DNA from 2 places in the Nonomuraea sp. NPDC003201 genome. Region 2 is predicted to be linked to the other one. Evidence: riboswitches for the same ligand, from Rfam matches in the RefSeq annotation. Region 2 holds a riboswitch; the other holds the start of a gene.
The links. A riboswitch is a leader RNA that binds a small molecule or an ion and turns the genes downstream of it on or off. The one in region 2 is predicted to bind thiamine pyrophosphate.
Positions count from the first base shown of each region.

Region 1 (3,234 bases), on a different contig from region 2:
GTTACCAGCACACCTACGCCGACCTGCTGGCCGCGCACGCCGAGCTGATCCCGCTGGCCGGGGACCGGGTGACCGTGCTGGAGCTGGGCGGGAGCCTGGAGTCGGAGGCGCGGGAGCTCTACTTCTCGCTGGCGGGCTCCGAGGCGCCCCTGGCCGCCGAGGACCTGGCCGCGCTGCGCCTGCTGGCCGGATCCTGCGCCGACGAGCCCGAGCGCATCCCCGTGCGCGAGAACCGCGCGATCGTCAACGAGGTCCGGCTGGCCGAGGGCCGGCCGCTGCTGGTCGACACCGTGACCGACGTGCTCCGGCTCGCCTGCGGCTGCTCCGGCGGCGATGTCACGCTGGCCGAGCCCACCAGGTTCCGCTCGTTCCGCCGGGCCGAGCGCCGCGCCCTGCTGGGAGCCCTGGACGCGGTCGCCTCGCCGGCCAGGCTCGGCGACGTGCCGCGTCACCGGGAGGAGTGGAAGCGGCTCGGCGAACGGCTGCACCCCCACGAGTACCCGCAGTTCCCGCGCGCCCGGGCCGTCTTCGACACGGCCAGGGGCACCCGCCCGGCCCCGAGCCTGGACGGCCGGGTCGAGGCCGCGCTGTCGGCGGGCCGCACCGCCGAGGCGGTGAAGCTGCTGGAGCAGGCCCCCGGGGCGCTGCTGCGCCGCCTCGACCACCTGCTGCGGACGGGCCTGTCCACGTCGGCCGTGCTGGACGCCACGGAAGGGGCCGCCTCCGGCGCCTCCGGCCGCGTCCTGCTGTCGCTGCGCGAGCACCTGCAGAACCGGCTCGCCCCTGTCGCGGGCCGCGTCTTCGTCAACCGGAACGGCAGGGCGTGGGCGGCCCCCGACTCCCGCTCGCCGCTGGAGGAGGAGGCCCTGGCGCGGGCGCTGGCCATCCTGGACGAGGAGATCGCCCGCCGCCTCCCCGACCCCGGCGAGCTGATCGTCGATCCCGACGTGCTCGACGTCGCCCTGCCGCTGTCCGGCAAGGCCGTCGTGCCCGGGCTCGGCATGCTGCCCCGGGGTTCGGTGTCGGTGGTGGACGGCGAACTGCTCAGGTTCTTCGTCCACTGGCGCGAGGCCCGGCAGCGCACCGACTACGACCTGTCCGCGCTCATGCTGGACGCCTCCTACGACGACCCGACGCACATTTCCTGGACGAACTACACCAACGACTTCGCCCAGTACTCCGGCGACCTTACCGAGGCACCTGACGGCGCGTCCGAGTTCATCGACATCCGGCTCGCCGCCGCGACCCAGCCGATCATCATCCCGCAGGTGAACATCTACGCCGGGGAAGGGTTCGACGCGGCCGCCGAGGCGTTCTTCGGCTACATGACCAGGGACGCGGCGCAGGAAGGCAGGCCGTTCGAGCCGCGTACCGTGCGCATGAAGTCGGACCTGCGCGGCTCCGGCCGGATCGCCCTGCCGCTCGTCTTCCTGCGCGGCGCCGACGGCGGCTGGCTGGTGAAGTGGCTGCACCTCTACCTGAAGGGCCACCCCGGCTTCAACCAGGTGGAGGGCAACCGCGTCAGCGCCTCCCTGCTGGTGCGCTCCATCGTCGAACGCGAATTCCTGCGCGTCCGCTACCTGGCCGACCTGCTGCGCGCGAAGAGCACGCCGGCCGGGCCCACCACCTACATCGGGCTGGCGGCGCCGGACGGCCTCCCGGAGGGGGCGCAGGTCTACACCCCGGGCACGCTGCACGAGCTGATCCCCGCCTGACACGACCGGGCCGGACCTTCTCTGCTAGCGTTGGCCGTGACGCGGGGTGCCCGGGCTGCCGGGCTGAGATCACACCCGTCGAACCTGATCTAGTTCGCACTAGCGAAGGGACGTCATCGGTGACCTTCTGTGAGAAAATCTGGGCGCGCACGGCCACGCTGCTCGAGGCGATCCACGACCACCCGTTCAACGCCGCGCTCGGCGACGGCACCCTCGACCGCGAGCGCTTCGCGTTCTACCTGGTCCAGGACGGCCGCTACCTGGTGGCCTACGCCAAGGTCCTCGCGACCGCCTCGGCCCGCGCCGGCTCCCCGGCCGACGCCGCGTTCTTCGCGCAGAGCGCGCACACGGCGCTGGTCGTCGAGCGGGCCCTGCACACCGGCTACCTGGAGGAGTTCGGGCTGACGGCCGGCGAGACGGCGGCCGTCGCCACCTCGCCGACCTGCCTGGCCTACTCCTCCTACCTCCAGGCCACGGCCCTGGCCGCCCCGTTGCCCGTGCTCGCCGCCGCCGTGCTGCCGTGCTTCTGGGTCTACCAGGACGTTGGCGCGGCACTGCTCGAACGTACGGCGGGCGCGGCCGACCACCCGTACCGGACCTGGATCGGCACCTACTCCGACCCCGCCTTCGCCGCCTCGGTGGAGCAGGCCAAGGCCATCACCGACCGGCTGGCCGAGAGCGCCGACCCCGAGACGCGCCGGGCGATGGACGAGGCGTTCTGCCGGGCCACCGAGTACGAGTGGATGTTCTGGGACAGCGCCTGGCGCCTGGAGACCTGGCCCACGGGACAATGGCTCAGGCCGCAGCTCACGCGAACGACTCGCTGAGCTCCCTGCGCAGCTCGCGGGCCTGGTGCAGGTAATGGGTGGCCAGCGCGGTGTGGCCGGACGAGCGGTACAGCTCGCCGAGCGTCTGGTACGTGTCCGCCTCCCCGCTGCGATCCCCCAGTTGCTGGAAGATCACCAGGGAGCGCTCCAACTGGTCGGAGCCGTCCGAGCGGTCGCCCCTGGCCACCTGCAGCCCGCCCAGGTTCCGCATCGCGTACGCGCCGCAGTGGCGGTCGCCGAGCGCCTCGAAGATGCCCAGCGCGTGCCCCTGGTAGCGCATGGCCCGGTCCGACTGGGCGAACAGGTCGTACATGCGGCCGAGCTGCATCGACACGCAGCCCTCGCGGTGCGCGTCGCCGAGCTCCTCGGCCAGCCGCAGCGCGTCCCCCAGCCACCGGGACGCCTGCTGCAGGTCCCGCAGCGACAGGTAGACGCGCCCGATCGCCTGCCGAGCGTACGCCTCGCCGCTGCGGTCGCCGATGGCCAGGAACATGGCCAGCGCCTGCCGGAAGGACGCGAGCGCGTTGAGATGCCGGTTGGAGAACTGGCTGACCGCCGCCAGCCCGCAGATCGAGATGGCCTCGCTCCGCGTGTCGCCCAGCTCGCGGAAGATGACGCGGGCCCGCTTGAACATGTCCTCGGCCTCGGCGTACCGGTCCTGGTAGAGGCAGACCTGGGCCAGGCCGCGCAGC
Region 1 covers NZ_JBSFTC010000561.1:537-3,770, forward strand. Annotated here, with positions in the region: partial or broken gene ACWDX9_RS60640 (hypothetical protein) at 1-1,715, shown strand, start outside; TPP riboswitch at 1,748-1,843, shown strand; gene tenA (thiaminase II) at 1,835-2,542, shown strand; partial or broken gene ACWDX9_RS60650 (tetratricopeptide repeat protein) at 2,523-3,234, opposite strand, start outside.
Region 1: linked by a shared signal. The riboswitch ahead of tenA (thiaminase II) and the one ahead of ACWDX9_RS02550 (purine-cytosine permease family protein) in region 2 are both predicted to bind thiamine pyrophosphate.

Region 2 (3,234 bases):
TGATGCTCGCGGTCACCGGCAAGGGCGTCGCGGCGTGCAGCTTCGAGCCGGAAAACGCCGTGTTCGAGCTGCTCACGAGGCACGTGGGCAGGTTCATCGGCCCGGATCCGCGTCGGCTCGACCCGGTGCGCAGGGAGCTGGACGCCTACTTCTCCGGCCGCCTGCGCGCGTTCACCACGCCCGTCGACCTGGCGCTGGCGACGTCCTTCGCCCGCACGGTGCTGCAGAAGACGATGGCGGTCCGGTACGGCACCACCACCACGCTGGAGGAGATCGGCGCGAGCATCGGCAGGCCGCGCGCGCTGCGGGCGATCGGCAACGCGCTGGCCTCCAACCCCGTGTGCGTGATCGTGCCGTGCCACCGGGTGGTGCGTGAGGACGGCGCGCTCGGCGACTACGCGGGCGGCGCGGCCGCCAAGCAGCACCTGCTCAACGTCGAAAGGCGCGCGTCGACCAGCTGATCAGCAGGGTGACCAGCACGGCGACGACGGCCGCGCCGAGCGCCCCGTTCATCCACGGCTGCCGGGTGAAGCCGATGGCGTCGCGAACCTCCTGCCAGAAGCCGTCCCATGGCTTGAGCGTGGGCGCGGAGGTCGTCAGCCAGTACGCCACGAAGCCGAGCGCCCACGGCACCAGCCTCGACCAGCGCGAGGGCGCGTTCTCCGCGGTGTTCCAGCTCCGCGAGCCGCCGAGCACGAAGTAGTCCACGGCCAGCACCGCGAACATCGGGACGAACACCGCCCCGATCACCCCGAGGAACGCCCCGTACGAGTTGACGTCCACGACCAGGGCGATCGCGACGCTCAGCACGCCGATGGCGATGGAGAAGACGCGCCGGTCGACCCGCGGCATCAGGTTCTGCAGCGAGACCGTGGTGGAGTAGACGTTGGCGAACGACTGGTCGGTCTCGCGCAGCACCAGGATCGCGAAGAACAGCGCGCCCAGCGGCACCGCCACGAACGCGCCGAACACCGACGTCCCGTCGGCCGCCACCTTGTCGGCCCCCGCCATGGCCACCGCGAACACGCCCAGGCCCAGGCAGGCGACCTGAGCCAGCGTGTAGCCGCCGACGACGCCGGTGAACGCGGCCCTGCTCGACCTAGAGTGCCGGGCGAAGTCGGCCGCCATCGGCACCCACGACACCGACAGCGCGATCACGTAGTCCACGGCGGGCGCGAAGGCCGTCCAGGACCCGCCGGTGTGCGCGGGCGCCCTGGTCAGGAAGAACCAGGCGAACCACACCATCGACACGATCACGCCGATGGTGACGTACCGCCGCAGCAGCCTGACGGACCCGAGCGGCCAGATCGTGAGCGCGGTGGTCAGCAACCCCGCCGCGATCACCCACACCTGGTACGGCACGGCGCCGAAGATCGCGCTGGCCGCCTTGGCGATCACCCACAGCTCGAACGCGGCCCAGCCGAGCATCTGGACGATGTTCAGCACCGTGGGGACGTACGAGATCCGCGCCCCGAACAGGCCCCGCAGCAGCACCATCGCGGGCTGCCCCGTCTGGGTGCCGGGGACGGCGGACAGGCCCACCATGGCGGTGCCGATCAGGCTGCCGACCACGGTCGCCAAAAGCGCGGCGGTCAGGCTGAGGGGAGCGTCGGACAGGGGGTTGAGCAGGAGCAACGCGCCGGAGAAGCCCAGGAGGCTGACTCCGAGGTTCGCCCAGAGCGCGCCCTGATCGAGCACGCCCAGGGTCTTCGGCGGCCTGCCTTCAAGAGTCAGCGGAACTTCGTCGACGACATGCGTCATCGCACACTCCCTACGCCGGCATTACCCGGACAGGTTCAGGCGGTCGGCAGCGGATCTATGGCTGCCCTCTCAGCCCGGCGCACCCCGAGCTCCCGCGACAATCTGCAGTTGGCGCCCTCATCATGCCTCAGCAACGACGAAACCGCCACAGTGGGGCCCTTTTACGCCACGAACGGCTGCTGCCCGGTCTCGCTGACCATCGGGCGGCTCGCGAACTCCCACGACTGCATGCCGCCGCCGACGTTGACGGCGTCGCGCCCGAGCTGGTTGAGCCAGGCCGCGACCTGCAGGGACCGGCCGCCCACCCGGCAGACGACGTAGACCGTGCGGTCGCCGGGCACCTCGTCGACCCGCCCCTGAATCTGCGTCATGGGGATGTGCACGGCCTCCGGGGCGTGCCCCGCGACCCATTCGTCCTGCTCACGGACGTCGAGCAGGTAAGCGTCTGCCGGAACGGCACTGGCCTCGATCTCAGGAACGGTCATGACTCCATCATCTCGCGCCTGGCGTCGTAGGCCGCACGCGCCGCGGCGATCTCCTCCTGGTGCGTCTCCGTCCAGGTGACCAGCGACTTGATGGTCTCGTGCAGCGTACGGCCGAGCGGCGTGAGCGCGTAGTCCACCCTGGGCGGCACGACGGGATGAACCGTGCGGCTGACCAGGCCGTCCCGCTCCAGCTGGCGCAGGGTCACGCTGAGCATGCGCTGGCTGACGCCGTCGATCTCGCGGCGGAGCTGGGTGAAGCGCAGGCTCTGGCAGTCGAGCAGGGCGATCACGAGCAGCGACCACTTGTCGGCGATGCGGTCGAGGATCTGGCGCACCTCGCAGTCCTCGCGCGTGTCCCACTGGCGCACGTCGTAGTCGTCGAGCGGTTCCACAGTGCCTTCTTCCGTCGAGCTCACTTGAGAAGGCGGGACAGCCGGCGGTCGGCGAGGGGCTTGCCGCCGGTCTGGCAGGTGGGGCAGTACTGCAGCGAGGAGTCCGCGAAGGACACCTCGCGGATCGTGTCGCCGCAGACGTCGCACGGCTGCCCGGTCCGGTTGTGGACCCGCAGTCCCGACTTCTTCTCCGCCTTGAGGTCCTTGGCCGCCAGCCCGTGCGCCCGCTCCACCGCCTCCCCCAGGGTGGTGATGATGGCCTCGTGCAGGTCGGCGATCTGCGCGTCCGTCAGCGTGGCCGCGATCTTGAACGGGGACATCTTGGCCGCGTGCAGCACCTCGTCCGAGTAGGCGTTCCCGATGCCGGCGATGATCTTCTGGTCGCGCAGCAGCCCCTTGATCTGGGTGCGGTTGCCGCCCACGATGCGCTTGAGCGCGTCGACGGTGAAGGACCCGTCGAGGGGGTCGGGGCCGAGTGCGGCGATGCCGGGGACGTCGTCCGGGTTCTTGGTGACGTAGACGGCCAGGCGCTTCTGCGTCCCGGCCTCCGTCAGCTCGAACCCGGGCGCCAGGCCCTCCTCGTCGGGCGCCAGCCG
Region 2 covers NZ_JBSFTC010000003.1:14,921-18,154, reverse strand. Annotated here, with positions in the region: gene ACWDX9_RS02555 (methylated-DNA--[protein]-cysteine S-methyltransferase) at 1-461, shown strand, start outside; gene ACWDX9_RS02550 (purine-cytosine permease family protein) at 430-1,761, opposite strand; TPP riboswitch at 1,752-1,867, opposite strand; gene ACWDX9_RS02545 (rhodanese-like domain-containing protein) at 1,923-2,246, opposite strand; gene ACWDX9_RS02540 (winged helix-turn-helix transcriptional regulator) at 2,243-2,638, opposite strand; gene ACWDX9_RS02535 (Fpg/Nei family DNA glycosylase) at 2,659-3,234, opposite strand, start outside.